3 regions of the Nocardioides marinus genome follow, and region 2 is predicted to be linked to each of the others. Evidence: predicted binding sites of a transcription regulator. Region 2 holds the regulator's gene; each other region holds the start of a gene.
The links. The regulator LexA, encoded in region 2, represses DNA repair genes until DNA is damaged. The targets are predictions, from matches to a motif close to TCGAACANNTGTTCGA.
Positions count from the first base shown of each region.

Region 1: recA (recombinase RecA) is a predicted target of LexA. The motif match lies at 2,218-2,233, and genes of this name have one in related genera.
Region 3: BKA05_RS19975 (HNH endonuclease signature motif containing protein) is a predicted target of LexA. The motif match lies at 2,714-2,729, and genes of this name have one in related genera.

Region 1 is NZ_JACBZI010000001.1:1,536,083-1,541,563, forward strand. Features, by position in the region: gene BKA05_RS07280 (hypothetical protein) at 1-273, shown strand, start outside; gene BKA05_RS07285 (response regulator transcription factor) at 273-995, shown strand; gene BKA05_RS07290 (sensor histidine kinase) at 1,009-2,151, shown strand; gene recA (recombinase RecA) at 2,368-3,411, shown strand; gene BKA05_RS20245 (regulatory protein RecX) at 3,414-4,058, shown strand; gene BKA05_RS07305 (alpha/beta hydrolase) at 4,211-5,014, opposite strand; gene BKA05_RS07310 (PPK2 family polyphosphate kinase) at 5,033-5,481, shown strand, end outside.
Region 2 is NZ_JACBZI010000001.1:502,834-508,314, reverse strand. Features, by position in the region: gene BKA05_RS02560 (ATP-binding protein) at 1-182, opposite strand, end outside; gene BKA05_RS02555 (hypothetical protein) at 457-804, shown strand; gene BKA05_RS02550 (LysM peptidoglycan-binding domain-containing protein) at 1,065-1,457, opposite strand; gene BKA05_RS02545 (SDR family oxidoreductase) at 1,681-2,493, opposite strand; gene lexA (transcriptional repressor LexA) at 2,651-3,382, shown strand; gene BKA05_RS02535 (alkaline phosphatase D family protein) at 3,582-5,360, shown strand; gene BKA05_RS02530 (alkaline phosphatase family protein) at 5,360-5,481, shown strand, end outside.
Region 3 is NZ_JACBZI010000001.1:845,888-851,368, reverse strand. Features, by position in the region: gene ahcY (adenosylhomocysteinase) at 1-55, opposite strand, end outside; gene BKA05_RS04075 (DUF808 family protein) at 220-1,164, opposite strand; gene BKA05_RS04070 (acyltransferase family protein) at 1,185-2,264, opposite strand; gene BKA05_RS19975 (HNH endonuclease signature motif containing protein) at 2,743-4,263, shown strand; gene BKA05_RS04060 (AAA family ATPase) at 4,312-4,974, shown strand; gene BKA05_RS04055 (SIS domain-containing protein) at 4,982-5,481, opposite strand, start outside.

The DNA.
Region 1 (5,481 bases), 1.0 Mb from region 2:
TCGGTGGTGATCGTCGTGTCGTTGCTCGCCACCCGGCTGCTGCCGGCCGTGGCCAGGCCGGCTGCAGGTGCGGGCCTCGTGGTGCTCGGCAGCCTGACGGTGCTGGCCGTGCCGTTCCTCGGCGGGTTCGGGCGCGAGAACGCCCCCGACAACCCGACGCTGCTGGACCGTGACTACACCGCGGGCTACCTCGCCCTCGTCGCGACCGTCATCATCGTGGTCGTGCTGCCCGTCCTCCTCCACTCGCTGCGCGCTCGCCGGGACCAGCGCTGATGGGGCGGGTGCTGGTCGTCGACGACGACGTGACCGTCCGCGAGGTGGTCGTGTCCTACCTGCGGGCCCACGGCCACGAGGTCGAGGAGACCGGTGACGGGGAGGACGCCCTGCGCCGCCTGGGACCGCCCGGCCAGGCGCCCGTCACCGGCGCGCCCGACCTCGTCGTCCTCGACCTGATGCTGCCCGGCATGGGTGGCCTGGAGGTCTGCCGCCGGCTGCGCGCGCTGCCGGACCGGCGCGCCGAGGTGCCGGTGGTGATGCTGACCGCCCTGGGCGAGGAGGGCGACCGGGTGGCGGGCCTGGAGGTCGGTGCCGACGACTACGTCACCAAGCCGTTCAGCCCCCGCGAGCTCGCGCTGCGGGTCGACTCCGTCCTGCGGCGTGCGGGCGTGGGCCAGGAGCCGGAGCCGGCGGGGGTGCTCACCGACGGCGACCTGGTGCTCGACACCTCGCGGCACGAGGTGACCAGGGCGGGGGAGACCCTCGCGCTGACGGCGCGCGAGTTCGACCTGCTGCGCTTCCTGCTCGCCCACCCCGGCACCGCGTGGTCCCGCGAGGACCTGCTGGAGCGGGTCTGGGGGTGGAGCGTCGGCGACCTGTCGACGGTGACCGTGCACGTGCGGCGGCTGCGCGAGAAGGTCGAGGCCGACCCCAAGCAGCCGACCCGGCTGGTCACGGTGTGGGGGGTCGGCTACCGCTGGGAGCCGGCTCCCGCATGACCCAGGAGCCCCGATGACCCAGGACAAGCTGCAGATCGTCGCGATGGCGGTCGCGGCGGCGCTCGCCGTCGGCACGCTCGGGCTGGCGGCGGCCTGGGCGGTGCGCCGGCTCTCGATCGCCTGGCAGCTGGTGCTCGTCGCCGTGGTGCCGGTGCTCGGCATGCTGGCCGGCGTCCTGGTCGTGGCGCGGGCGATGTTCATCTCCGAGCACGACCTGGGCGCCCTGACCCTCGTCGCGGCCAGTGCCGCGGTGGTCTCGGTGCTGGTCGCGGTGGTCCTCTCGCGCGCGGTCGTGGTGTGGTCGCGGGGGCTGGCCGAGGAGGTGCGCCGGGTCGGGTCGTCCTCGCCGTACTCCGCCGGGCCCGCGCGCGGGCCGGCCGAGTTCCGCCGGCTCTCCGAGGAGCTGGCCGCCACGCACCACCGGCTCAAGCAGGCCCGTGAGCGCGAGGCCCGGCTGGAGGAGGCGCGCCGCGAGCTGGTCTCGTGGGTCTCCCACGACCTGCGCACGCCGCTGGCCGGGATGCGGGCGATGTCCGAGGCGCTCGAGGACGGCATGGCGGCCGACCCCGCCCGCTACCACCGGCAGATCCGCACCGAGGTCGACCGGATGAGCAGGATGGTCGACGACCTCTTCGAGCTCTCGCGCATCCACGCCGGGGTGCTGCGCCTGGCTCCCGAGCCGGTCTCGCTGGGGGACCTGCTCAGCGAGGCTATCGCCGCAGCCGAGCCGGTCGCCGCGGCCCGCACGGTCTCGGTCGGCGGCTCGGTGGACCCCGGCCTGGAGGTGCACGCCGACCCGGGCGCGCTCTCGCGCGTGGTCGCCAACCTCGTCGGCAACGCGGTGCGGCACACCGCCCCGGGCGGACGGGTGGACGTGCAGGGTCGTGCGGTGCCGGGCGGCGGGGTGGAGATCTCGGTCAGCGACGCCTGCGGCGGGCTGGCCGCCGAGGACCTGTCCCGCGTCTTCGACGTGGCCTGGCAGGGCAGCGCGGCCCGTACGCCGGAGCAGCAGCCCTCCTCGCGCGGAGCCGGCCTGGGGCTGGCGATCGTCGCCGGGCTCGTCGAGGCCCACGGGGGGACCGTGCGGGTCGACAACCAGCCTGCGGGCCCCGACGGCTGCGTCCCGGGCTGCCGGTTCACCGTCACCCTGCCCTGACCCTGTCCCGCCCCTGCCCTGACCCTGCCCCGAGCTACCGGCGTGTCGCGCGTGTCGCAGCCGCGATCGAACAGGTGTTCGGCTACCGTGGCGTCCACAGGCATGACGCGGAGCGGGGTTCTCCACAGTGCACGACACGCTGATCAGGCGTTGTCGGTGGCCCGCTCTAGCGTCGTCGACGTGCCTGGCCCACGACGAGAGAAGAGGACAACACCCATGGCTGGTGGAGATCGCGACAAGGCGCTGGATGCAGCGCTCGCCAACATCGAGCGGCAGTTCGGCAAGGGCTCGGTCATGCGACTGGGCGACGAGACCCGCGCCCCCCTGGAGGTGATCCCCACCGGGGCGATCGCCCTGGACGTGGCCCTCGGCCTCGGCGGTCTGCCGCGCGGCCGCGTCGTGGAGATCTACGGTCCGGAGTCCTCCGGTAAGACCACGGTGGCCCTGCACGCGGTGGCCAGCGCCCAGCGCGCCGGCGGCATCGTCGCCTTCATCGACGCCGAGCACGCGCTGGACCCGGAGTACGCGAAGAACCTCGGCGTCGACACCGACGCCCTGCTGGTCTCCCAGCCCGACTCTGGTGAGCAGGCGCTCGAGATCGCCGACATGCTGATCCGCTCGGGTGCGCTCGACCTCATCGTCATCGACTCCGTCGCCGCGCTCGTGCCGCGCGCCGAGATCGAGGGCGAGATGGGCGACAGCCACGTGGGTCTGCAGGCACGCCTGATGAGCCAGGCGCTGCGGAAGATGACCGGAGCGCTGAACAACTCCGGCACCACCGCCATCTTCATCAACCAGCTGCGCGAGAAGATCGGCGTGATGTTCGGCTCGCCGGAGACCACCACCGGTGGTCGGGCGCTGAAGTTCTACTCCTCGGTCCGCCTCGACGTGCGTCGCATCGAGACGCTCAAGGACGGCCAGGAGATGGTGGGTAACCGCACCCGCGTCAAGGTCGTCAAGAACAAGGTGGCCCCGCCGTTCAAGCAGGCCGAGTTCGACATCATGTACGGCAAGGGCATCTCCCGCGAGGGTGGCCTCATCGACGTCGGCGTGGAGGCGGGCCTGGTCCGCAAGGCCGGCGCTTGGTACACCTACGAGGGCGACCAGCTGGGCCAGGGCAAGGAGAACGCGCGGACCTTCCTGCGCGACAACCCCGACCTGGCCAACGAGCTGGAGAAGAAGATCCTCGAGAAGCTCGGTGTCGGCCCGACCGTCGACGCCGAGGCGCCCGCCGACCCGATCGGCGTCGACGACTTCTGATCGTGGAGCCCGAGACCCGTCCCGCCCCTGACTGGGCGGGTGACGTCAGCCTCGGCGTCGACGCCTGGACCGGCGCACGCGAGGCCAAGCAGGCACGCGACCGCGCCCAGCCGCCACCGGAGGACCCGGTGGCGGCGGGGCCGGACGCCGACCCCGAGCAGGTCGCCCGCACGATCCTGCTCGACCAGCTGACCGGTCGCGCCCGCAGCCGCAAGGAGCTCAGCGACAAGCTGCGCTCCAAGGACGTCCCCGACGAGCTGGCGACCCGGCTGCTCGACCGGTTCGAGGAGGTCGGGCTGGTCGACGACGAGGCCTTCGCCCGCAGCTGGGTCGCCGGTCGGCAGTCGGCCAAGGGCCTGGCACGCCGTGCGCTGGCCCAGGAGCTGCGCCGCAAGGGCGTGGACGACGAGGTCGCCCGCGAGGCGCTCGACGAGCTCGAGCCGGAGCAGGAGGAGCAGGCCGCGCGCACCCTGGTGCGCAAGAAGCTGCGCTCCCTGAGCCGGGTCGACGACGTCACCGCCACCAGACGGCTGGTCGGCATGCTGGCCCGCAAGGGCTACGGCTCGGGCATGGCCTTCGCCGTGGTCCGCGACGAGCTCTCCCGCGCCGGCCGAGACGACCCGACCGACGACGGCGACCTCGGCTGATCCAGTCCCGACCCGTCCCGACCCCTCAGTCCCGCCGAGCCGGCGTATCAGTACGCCGGTTCGACCCCATGAGGCCGGGAGTGGAGTGCTGGTGACACGGCATGCGTGTCACCAGCACTCCGCACTCCAATCGCGCTGTCCTCGGCCCGACCTCAGGCCATCTCGCCCACCCAGGTGATCACCTGGTCGGCGACCCGTTCCCAGCCGTGGTCCAGCATCACGTCGTGCCCGATGCCGGGGACGACGACGGCCTCGGTGCCCCAGGCGGCCGCGGTCGCCTCGACGTCGGCGACGCGGAAGATCGTGTCGTCGGCCGCGCCGAGGACGCGGACCTGCGTCGCGCGCGGGCCCCGGCCCGTCGCCGGCCGCGGACGGTCAAGGGCCAGCATGTCGAGGAACGCGCGGAACGACTCACCGTGCAGCCGGGACTGCACGGCCGCCACGACGGCGTCGTCGGTGTCGGCGGAGAGGAACATCCGGCGTACGTGCTCGGCCTCCACGACCAGCATCCCGAGGTCACGACGCACGTTCGCCCGCAGGAAGGTCGCCGTCCGCTGCCGGGCGGTGTCGGCGGTGACCCGCCAGACCCCGGCCGGGGGCATGGAGGCGAGCAGCACGGCGCCGCCGAGCGCCGGTCGGTCCAGGCGACCCACCAGGTGCTGCACGACACCGCCGCCCATCGAGTGCCCCACCACGACCGGCGGCGGACCACCGGCGGGCAGACCGCGCAGCACCTCGACCACCGAGTCCACGTAGTCCCGCAACCGCGGTCCGTGCCGCAGCGAGCGGAGCCGGTCGGCGTCGAGGCGGTCGCCGTGCGCCGGCAGGTCCGGGGTCGTGACCTGCAGGCCGGCCTGCTCCAGCCGCTGGGCGAACCCGTCGCGCCAGCACCACGCGCCGTGCCAGGCGCCGTGGACGAGGACGACGTGCGGAGAGGAGGTATCGGCGCTGCTCATGGCTGACATGATGGCGCAGTGATCCAGCACCACCTGCGCGTCCCACCCGGCCCGGTCGACCTGGGGGAGTGGGCCACCGACGCCACCCCCGGCTTCGACGGCGACAAGGAGGAGGGCAAGGCGGCCCTCGAGGAGGTCGGTCAGGAGCTCTCCGAGCTGCAGGAGCGTCTCTTCGCCGAGGGGCGGGTGGCCGACGACGTCGAGGAGCGCGAGGGTCGGGGGGTCCTCCTGGTCCTCCAGGGCATGGACACCTCGGGCAAGGGCGGCGTGGTGCGCCACACCGTCGGGCTCGTGGACCCCCAGGGCGTCGACATCACCGCCTTCAAGAAGCCGACCGAGGAGGAGCTGGGCCACCACTTCCTGTGGCGCATCCGCAAGGCCCTGCCGGGCCGGGGCCGGATCGGGGTCTTCGACCGGTCCCACTACGAGGACGTCCTCATCGCGCGGGTGCGCGAGCTGGCCGAGCC
Region 2 (5,481 bases):
AGGTCGCTCGCCTGGTCGCCGCCGCGGGTGGCGGAGGTGAAGCGCAGCCGACGCCCCCCTCCCTCGGTCAGCGCCACGGCGACGCGTGCGACGTCCGGCAACGTCAGCAGGTCCGCGACCACGGCCCGTACGACGTCGTCGACCAGGACCGCCCGCTCGACCTCGGCCTCGAGGTGGGTCATGGGCACCGCGGGCGGCTCCGCAGGCGGGCCCGCAGGTGGGCCCGCAGGTGACGGCGCGTCGGCGGCCGCGGTCCGCTGGGCACCGCGGCCCGCGACGTCCGGCTCGTCCCCTCGTCCCTGGGCCACCCAGCCAGGCTAACCCCGCGGCCCATCCCCCATCAGGGTCCTCCTGCCCCTTCCTCGGGCCCTTCGGCCCGTGGTGGGCCACCGGGCGCGACCGCACCGCTCGGCGGTTCGCCCCGTGACGCGTGGGGCGATCGGGGACAATGGCGCGGTGGCTGGGAGCGGAGGGAAGCACGGATCGCACAGCGGCCCGCGCCCCCCGGCACCCCACCGGACCCGTCGCCTGCTGGCCCTCACCGCCGGGGTCACCGGCCTGGTCGTCGCCTGGGGCTACCTGGTCTGGGCGGCCATCGACTTCGGCACGACCGCACGCGAGGGCAGGACCGCCGCCTGGTGGTTCCTCGCCCTGGCCTCCCTCGGCGCGGTGGCCTGCCTCTTCGCCGGCCTGTTGGTCGGGCTGCGGCTGCTGCGCGAGCTCGGCGTCGTCGCCCCGGACCCAGCACCCGGCACCGAGCCCCCCGCTCCGCGACCCAAGGGCGGCAAGCGCGCCGCGCGCTGAGCCTGGCCCCGCCCAGGACGGCCGGTGCGCGAAGGTCTGACTGATATCGGTCGAACCTGCGGGTTCGCGGTCGAAGGTTCGACCGCGCACCGCAAGGTCTGACTGACATCAGTCAGACCTTGCGGCCCGCCCAGCACCACCGAGGGGCGGTCCCGCCGTGGGCCCGCCCCTCGTCTTCCCCGTGGTTTCGCCGGCCGGGGTCGAATCGACCGGCGAAGTCTGTGCGCCCCTTCCGGGGCGGTGCTCCCGTCGCGTCGCGCTCAGCTGTCGGCGGGGACCCGCAGCCGCTGACCGGCGACGAGCATGCCGCTCTCGAGGTGGTTGAGCTGCTGGATGGTCGACATCATGTCGCGGACGTCGCCGCCCTCGGCCCGGGCCGAGGCGATGTCCCACAGGGTCACCCCGGTGCCGACCACGATCGTGTCGGTGGGCACCGGCTGCCCCTTCTCCGAGGTCGCGACCGAGCCGCCAGCGAAGGCCACCGCGATCGCCACGGCCACCAGCAGGCCGACCACGAAGACCACCAGGCGACCGCGCCGGGTCAGGCGCAGACGGCCGTCGGTGCCAGCAGCCGAACGCGGTGCCGAGCGCGGAACCGGACGGGCGGAGGTGCGGGCCGGGAGGTGGACTGCGGGAAGGACCATGGTGCTCATCGGGATCTCCTGGGGAAGGCGGAGTGGGTCTGCGAACCGATGTCTACCGACGACCACCGACAGTCCCGGTCAGGGAGGACCGGGCGGGCCTGGGGCCGACGGCTCGACCACCAGTTCGATCGAACACGTGTACGAGAGTAGATCAGGTGTTCGAACGAGATCAAGGGTTTCTGCGAACAAATGTTCGACTGCCCCTGCGTGGGCCGCGAGCCCACCCACCCCGTCAGCCGCGGCGGAGCGCCCGACGACCCTGGGCGGCGAAGAGCGCGGTCCCCTTGGCGGCGACGCCGGGAGCCAGGGAGATGGTGCGCATCAGGGCCCCGCGCCACACCGGCACCGTCCGGATCACGCGGCCGGTCCCGACCAGCCCGACGGCCGCCTCGGCGATCTCCTCCACCGACAGGATCCGACCACCCGAGTGAACCAGGGCCGCTCCCAGGCCTTCGGGGTCCTGCTCGTCCAGCATGGCCGTCCGGACCCCGTCGGGGCAGATCGCGTGCACCCGCACCCGACGCGCCGTCTCGGCGGCCACGGACATGGTGGCCGACACGGTCGCGGCCTTGGTCGCGGCGTACACGCTGTAGCCGGGGACCGGCCCCAGCCCCGAGAGGGAGGCGGTGTTGACGATGTCGCCGGAGCCGTCGCCGAAGGCCTCCAGCGCAGCGCGCATGCCCCACAGGACACCCAGGAGGTTCACCTCCACCAGCCGGCGCACCTGCTCCTCGGAGAGCTCCGAGAGTCGCCCGTCGTCGCCGACCCCGGCGTTGTTGAACCAGGCGACCAGACGACCGTGCCCGGCCGCCACCTCGGCGACCGTGCGGTGCGCCTCCGGGTCGCGCACGTCATGGGCCAGTCCGGCGACGGCGCCGATCTCCCGCGCGGTCGCCTGCACGGCCTCCCCGTCAACATCGGTGACGACCACGGCGTACCCCTGGGCCACCAGCAGCTCGGCGATCCCGCGGCCGATGCCGCGAGCAGCACCGGTGACCACGGCACTGCGCTGGATGGGGGCGGCGGGGACCGGGCGGGGCGTCATGGCCCGAGTGTGCTCGACACGCCGATTCGAACACATGTTTGATCGCGGACCGGATGAGTCATAGCGTGTGAGCACCACGACGCAGGCCGTGCCACACCCGTGCCGCCGCGTCCGCGGGCGCACCCTGCGGGCCGGTGGTCGAACCAGGAGGACCCCCATGGCGACCAGCCACGACGACGCCGCCCCCGGCGTGAGCGCGCTCCCCGACGGCCCGCCCGACGCCAGCGGGCTCACCCCGCGCCAGACCAAGGTGCTGGAGACCATCCGCGACGCGGTCGCCCAACGCGGCTACCCGCCCAGCATGCGCGAGATCGGCCAGGCCGTCGGCCTGACCAGCACCTCCTCGGTGGCCCACCAGCTGAAGGTGCTGGAGGAGAAGGGCTTCATCAAGCGCGACGGCAGCCGGCCCCGCGCCCTCGAGGTCTTCCTGCCCGAGTCGATGGCCGCACGGCGCGCGATCTCCTCGGCCGACGAGAGCTCCTTCGACGAGACCGGGGTCGGCGACACCCTGCCCGCCGCCTCCTACGTGCCGATGCTCGGCCGGATCGCCGCGGGCGCGCCGATCCTCGCCGAGGAGCAGGTCGAGGACGTCTTCCCGCTGCCCAAGCAGCTCGTCGGCGACGGCCAGCTCTTCCTGCTCGAGGTGCGTGGTGAGTCGATGATCGACGCCGCCATCTGCGACGGCGACTACGTCGTGATCCGCCAGGCCAACACCGCCGAGAACGGTCAGATGGTCGCCGCGATGATCGACGGCGAGGCCACCGTGAAGACCTTCTCCCGCAAGAGCGGGCAGGTGTGGCTGCTGCCGCACAACGACGCCTTCGAGCCGATCGACGGCACCCACGCCACCATCCTCGGCATCGTCACCGCCGTGCTGCGCAAGGTCTGAGGGGTACGCCGGCGGCGGGTGGTCTCGACGCCCGCTCGTCGCTGGCGCTCCTCACTGCTCGACCACCGGTAGGCGCGGGGTCTCGACGCCCGCTCGTCCACCGGGTCGCGGGCGGTCGCCTGGTGAGCACCGGGTGAACGGACGGTGCTCACTCCGGCGAAACCGTCACGAAACAGGGGGCGGCGTCGTTGGATGAGTCGTGACCTCGACGAAGCCGCCGACGACGCCCCCCACCTCGTCCTCCTCCCCCTCCGCGTTGCCCCGCCGCACCGTCCTCGCGACCGGCGCCGCGGGAGCCGCCGCGGCCGGGGTGCTCGGCAGCGGCGTACGCCCTGCGCAGGCCGACCCGACGGGGCAGCCCGGTGCGGCCGACGGGGCCGAGCGCGGGAAGGCGACGCACGAGGTCTTCCAGCACGGGGTCGCCTCGGGTGACCCGTTGCCGCGCCGGGTCGTCATCTGGACCCGCGTCACCCCCACCCCTGCGGCCACGGCCGGCTCGGGCAAGGGCGGGCCGGTCACCGTCACCTGGCAGGTGGCCAAGGACAAGCGGTTCCGCAAGGTCGTCAGCAAGGGCCGGTTCCGCACCAGCGCCGGGCGCGACCACACGGTCAAGCTCGACGCCAGGGGCCTCAAGCCGGACACCGAGTACTTCTACCGCTTCCGCGCCCTCGGCCAGAAGAGCCCCGTCGGCCGCCTGCGCACGGCGCCGCGCAAGCGCGCCGCCCTGGACAACCTGCGCTTCGGGGTCGTGTCCTGCGCCAACCTCGAGGCCGGCTTCTTCAGCTCCTACCGCGGCCTCGCGGCGCGCGAGGACCTCCACGCCGTCCTCCACCTCGGCGACTACCTCTACGAGTACCCCACCGGCGAGTACGGCATGGGCCAGGACAACGTCGTCGTCCGCCCGCACGACCCGCCGCACGAGATGGTCAGCCTCGAGGACTACCGCCGCCGGCACGCCAACTACAAGGCCGACCCCGACCTGCAGGCCCTGCACGCGCGCTACTCGTGGATCCTCACCTGGGACGACCACGAGGTCACCAACGACCAGTGGAAGAACGGCGCGGAGAACCACGACGAGTCCGAGGGTGACTACAAGGTCCGCCGTGCCCGCGCCCACCGCGCGTACGACGAGTGGATGCCGGTGCGGATGGACGGGACCGCTGCCCTGGGCGACGGCACCCGCCTCTACCGTCGGCTGCGCTTCGGCAACCTCGCCGAGGTCTCGATGCTCGACCTGCGCACCTATCGCGACGAGCAGGTCTCCACGCTCGCGCCGACACCCGTGCCGGCGCTCGAGGCCGAGGTGAGCGACCCGTCCCGCTCCATCACCGGCAAGAAGCAGATGGCCTGGCTCAAGGAGTCACTCACCCGCGGCGACCACGCGCCGCAGTGGAAGGTCATCGGTAACCCGGTGATGATCGCGCCGGTCACCTTCGGCGACCTGCCCAACGACCTGATCGACCCCATCAACGACGTGACCGGCATCCTCCCCGGCGACGGCGCGCCCTACAACGTCGACCAGTGGGACGGCTACACCGCCGACCGCCGCGAGGTCCTCGGCCACATCCGCGACCACCAGGTCAAGGACGTCTTGTTCATCACCGGCGACATCCACTCCGGGTGGGCCTGCGAGCTGCCGCTGGACACCTCCACGCAGCCGCTCTACGGCGACTCCTACGGGGTGGAGTTCGTGTGCTCCTCGGTCACCTCGAACAACCTCAAGGACATCACCGGCGCGCCGCAGCTCACGCCGCTCGTGGAGACCGCGATCCTCGCCAACAACCGGCACATCAAGTACCTCGACTTCGACAACCACGGGTACTCCGTCCTCGACATCACCCCCGAGCGCGCCCAGATGGACTGGTACGTCATCGGCGCCCGGGACGACGCGGCCACCCCGATCGAGTGGTCGACGTCGTACGCCACGCTGGCCGGGACCGGCCGGATCACCCCCGTCGACGCTCCGCTGGAGGCCTGATGTGCCAGGACACCCCCCTCGCCGGCTCCCCTGAGCGCGCCGCCCGCCGGCTCGCGGAGATCCGGGCCAGCCGCCGCACCGTGCTGACCGCGGCTGCCTCCGGCCTGGCCTTCTCCAGCGC
Region 3 (5,481 bases), 340 kb from region 2:
CGATCTCGGTGCGGCCGTAGTCGGCCAGGGACAGGTCGGCGACCTTGAAGTCCATCAGGGTGTCTCCTCGCAGGGGGTTGGAGCCAGGCCTGCGTCGCGCATCTGCGCACCGTCGGGATCTCCCACGCAGTCCGCCGTCCAGCGTAGGCGGACCGACGCGACGACCGGGAATCCCGGAGGGTGGTGGGCTGGAGCGCCCAGCCGGGGCCGGCCGAAGGGTCAGTGCGCGCCGCGGCGCGGCACCAGGTGCATGACCAGCACCAGCACGGCGCCGATGGCCAGCCCCAGGACCGCCGAGCAGCCGGTGTTCGTCAGCCAGCCCAGGACCGACCCGAGAGCACCCGTGGCGTCGTGCACGGCCTCCTCGAGGTGGTGCACGGCGTCGTACGGCGGGTGCCAGCCCAGGTCGTGGGAGCCGACGAGCACGATGTGCCCCCCGACCCACAACATCGCGGCCGTGCCCACGGCGCCGATGACCTCCAGCACCCGCGGCATGGCGTGCACGAGCCCGCGCCCGACCCGCTGCGCGAGCGCGCTGGAGCGCTGGGCCAGGGAGAGGCCGACGTCGTCCATCTTCACGATCAACGCCACCACGCCGTAGACGACCGCGGTGATGAAGACCGCGACGACCACCATGATCGCCGCGCGCGACCAGAAGCTCTCGCCGGCCACCTCGTCCAGGGAGATCACCATGATCTCGGCCGAGAGGATCAGGTCGGTGCGGATCGCCCCCGAGATGAGGTTCTTCTCGGTCTCCGCGGGGGTGCCGGCGGCGACCTTCTCGATCGCCTCGTCCCCGTGGTGCCCCGGCCCGAACTTCTCCCAGATCTTCTCCGCGCCCTCGTAGCAGAGGTAGGCGCCACCGCACATCAAGATGATCTTGAGCAGGCTGGGCAGCAGCTCGCTGAGCAGCAGCGCCACCGGCAGGATCAGCAGCAGCTTGTTGCGGATCGAGCCGACCGCGATCTTCTTGATGATCGGCAGCTCGCGCTCGGCCGCCACGCCCTGGACGTACTGCGGGGTGACCGCGGTGTCGTCGACCACCACGCCGGCGGCCTTGGCGCTCGCGCGCCCGGCAGCGGCGCTGACGTCGTCGATGGAGGCGGCCGCCAGCTTGGCGAGCGCCGCGATGTCGTCGAGCAGTGCGAAGAGTCCACCGGCCACGGGGAGAGACTAGTGGTCGCTCAGGTGCGCACGGTCTCCCGCCGCACGTGGTTCTCGATCCGGGCGGCGAGCTCGTCGGCCTGCTTGGTGGCCTCGGAGACCTCCATCGCGTCCTTGACCCGGCGCTCGCCCCAGCCGAGCGGGTCGACGGCGTGCTGCAGCACCCGCGCCACCGGCGGGCTGGCCAGCATCAGCGCCACCACGACCGACCCGAGCGTGGTGACGGCCAGGCCGAGCAGCACCCGGTCGCCGAACAGCTCGCCGTACCCGGCGTAGCCGAGCCCCTTCACCACGAAGCCGTGGAAGAGGTAGACCACCAGCGTGTAGGCGCCCATCTGGGTGAACCAGCCGCGCACCCGCGGCACCAGCGCCAGGAAGGCCCAGGTGCCCAGGGTGCCCAGCACCAGCAGCGCCGCGCGGGTCAGGAACGCCTGCCCGTCGCTCACGTCGAGCTCCTCGTAGCGGGCGCGGTAGTAGAGCCACTCCGTGCCCGCCCAGTCGTCGGTGCGTGAGGTCAGGAACCAGATGCCCACGAGGGTGCCGGCCGCTGCCACCTGGGCCGCGCGACTGCGCAGCAGCTCGAGTCGCTCCGGGGTGGCCTTGAGGCCGAGGACGAAGAACGGCAGCAGACCCAGCACTCGCGCCACGTCGAGCGTGTCACCGGCGTACAGACCGGCGACCAGCGAGATGACCACGGCGAGCCCGACCCCGCCCCACATGTTCTTGAACACCGGGGTCAGCAGCCGCCAGAAGAACAGCGCGGAGAGGTACCACATCGGCCAGTGCGGGTCGCGCCAGAGGTTCTCCAGCTCCTCGCCGCCCACGTGGATGCGGAACATCGCGATCACGGCCTCGAAGAGCACGTACGGCACCGCCACCGTGCGCACCAGCTGCCACATCCGGGCACGGGTGTAGGTCCAGCGCTGGGAGAGGTAGCCGGTCAGGAACACGAACGCCGGCATGTGCCAGGCGTAGAGGAAGTCGTAGAGGTGGTCGTTGGTCGCCGAGTCCGGCAGCAGCACCCACGCGTGTCCCACCACGACGAGGGTCACCAGCGCCATCTTGGCGTTGTCGAACCACGGGTCCCGAGAAGAGGCCATGGGTTTCCTTCTTCCCGCCCCTCACCCGCCGCGAAACGTGACGCGTGCCCCTCTCAGGGACTCCTCAGGCCCGTCCGCCGGTCCAGGTGCGAGGAGCGCCAGCGCCTTCGCCTCCGCTGGTCGAGGTGCGAGGAGCGCCAGCGACGAAGCCTTGAGACCCCGTACGCCGACAGCAACCTCATTCACGGGCGACTGGAGGGTCTGTCGTGACCCCCTTTCACGCCACGCCCTCCTGTCCACGGGGGTGGTCCGTGGTCGCCGCGGGTGGGCGCCTGGACGTTCGCGCTGCAGCAGGTCCTTCATTTATCGAAGCCGTGCTTGCGGTGGGCATTGATTTCGGTACCTGGTGACGGTCCGCCCGAACGGTCCGGCATCGCTGGGGTGCTCGCTTGGGTTGCGGCTGGATCGTCCTCCACAGATTCACTTCGGGGCCCTCACGACCATTCCATTCGAACACTTGTTCTAGTAGAATCTGGTCATGGCACTCGGGCACCAGGATCACTCGGCACAGGACACCGCTCCTGTCCCGACCGGTGACCTGCTGTCCCTCGCCGTCGCGCAGAAGCAGGCCGCCGACGACGCCGACCGGCAGCTCTTCATCACCGTCGCCGCCTGGGCCGACCGGCACACCACCGGCCAGCTGCTCCCCGACCTCTACGGCACCTACGGGCTGGCCGACGACGACGCCCACACCGCCGCCGAGAACGCCTGGGTCGCCCGTTTCGGGATGCCCGGCGCCGACACCATGCTCCAGCTCGCCGGCCCCGGCGCCCCCGAGGTCTCGGAATTCGCGGTCATCGAGCTCGCCGCCGCCCTCGGCCGTTCCACCGACTCCGGGCGGGCCCTGCTCTCCGACGCGGTCGAGGCCAAGCACCGGCTGCCGAAGATCTGGCAGCGACTCCTCGACGGCCAGGTGCAGGTGTGGCGCATCCGGCGGGTCACCGAGGTCACCCGCACCCTCACCGCCGAGGCCGCTGCGTTCGTCGACGCCCACCTGGCCCACGTCGTCCACACCGCCTCCTTCGCCACCGTCAAGCGGCTCGCGGCCGAGGCCACAGCACGGTTCGACCCCGAGGGATGTGAGATGGAGGAGGTCGACACCGCCGCGTCTCTCCACGTCCACCTCGACCTCACCACCGCCTGGACCATCGGCACCGCGTCCGGTGTCCACCTGACCGGCCTGCTGGACCGCGCCGACGCCGAAGAGCTCGAGCACGCCATCCGCACCATCGCCGACCAGCTCCTTGCCGCCGGCTCCACCGACACCCTCGACGTCCGCCGCGCCAAGGCCCTGGGCTACCTCAGCCGCGGCGACCTCACCCTCGACCTCGACACCTCACCGGCCGAGCCAGGTGCTCGAGCAGGGACCGACGGCACCGACGCAGGTGGTCGAGCAGCGACGAGCGCCAGCGAGGAGCGGGCGTCGAGACCACCCCGCAACCCCCGCCAGGTCGTCCTCCACCTCCACCTGTCGGAATCAGCCCTGGCAGGCACCCCGGAGATCGACCCCGACACCGGGAAGCTCGGCCTCCACCTCGCCCGCCTCGAGAACCACCACCAGACCCTCACCGCCGACACCGTCCGCGAGTGGCTCGCCGTCCCCGGCACCCAGATCACCGTCAAGCCCGTGGTGGACCTGCACGACCAGATCGCCGTGGACTCCTACGAGATCCCCGACCGCATCAGCCAGCGCGTCAAGCTCAAGCGCACGACCTGCGTCTTCCCGCACTGCACCCGCACCTCAGCAAGGGTCGACCTCGACCACATCGAGGAGTACGTCCCACCAGACGAGGGCGGACCACCCGGCCAAACAGCCACCGACACCCTCGCCCCCTTGTGCAGGCGACACCACCGAGCCAAGACCCACCCATCCCCGGCCTCGACAAGCACGACCACCGTGGCCTGGGACTACCACCAGCTCACCCCCACCACCTGGCTCTGGACCAGCCCCCACGGCATCCGGTTCCTCGTCCACCCCGACGGCACCACCCAGCTCTGAGCGCGCAACTCGCGTGCGCTCGTCTCACACCGCTGCCACAGTGCAGCCGTGACCCGGGTGATCTTCATGTGCGGGCCGTCGGGGGCCGGCAAGACGACGTACGCACGTCGCCTCGAGGGGGCGGGGATGGTGCGCCTCTCGTTCGACGGCCACCTCTGGGCCCGTGGCATCAGGTCAGGTGAGGTGCCGGCCATCGTGCGCGACGAGGTTCGCGACCTGCTGCGCACACAGCTGGCCGCTCTCCTGGGCGCCGGCCAGGCCGTGGTGCTCGACTTCTCGTTCTGGTCGCGAGCCATGCGCAGCGAGTGGCGCGCTCTCGCGGCCGAGCACGGGACCACGCCAGAGACCATCTACCTCGCCACGGACCGCCGGACCGTGCTCGCGCGGATCGAGGACCGGAGGGGCGCCGACGCCGACGACTTCCCCGTCGACCTCCAGACCGCTGCTGGCTACGTCGACCGGTTCGAGGTCCCGACTCCCGAGGAGGGACCGCTCACGATCGTGGTCGAGGGCGAGGAGTTCGCGGTGACGCGACGCGCGCCGGGGGTCTACGACTACCACTGGCTGAACCACCGGCACGGTGGCTACGGCTTCAGCTCCGCCACGTCGGACCACTCACCAGTCGACGGGCTCGGGCACGTGGACGGCATCCGGGACTTCCTCAGGGCGATCGATCCGGAGACCGGCTTCATCGAGGACGACGACGAATGACGTCCGGTCAGTCCTCGACGAGCCCCAACCGGAGGTACTCCGAGGCGTAGGTGCCCGAGAGCATCAGCGAGGCGTAGCGCGCGACCTCGGTGGGCGCCTCGCTGGTGAGGGTCTCGACGCGCACGCCGCGCTCGGCGGCGGTGGCCTGCAGCCGGCCGCGCTGCTCGCGGACGGTGGCGTCCTCGGAGCCGTCGTCGAGGACGACGAGAACGGGGCGGGGGCCGGAGCCGCCCTCGGCGAACGGGTCGTCGAAGACGTCGCGGGGTCGGGCGGCCTCGATGACGGGGAGCAGGTGCTCGGCGTCGCCGGCGATGGCGGTGCGGCCGGAGGCGCGGCGTACCTGCTCGGCGACGCGGCGGGCGGCACGGGCCGCGAGGACCGAGCCTCCCCACACGACGGGCGTCGCGTCGGCGAGCGCGATCGCCAGCATCTTCGCCTCGTTGACGGCGAGGTCCTTGCGCGGGCCGCAGTCCATCGCGACCTGGTCCAGGGCGTCGGCGACGGAGT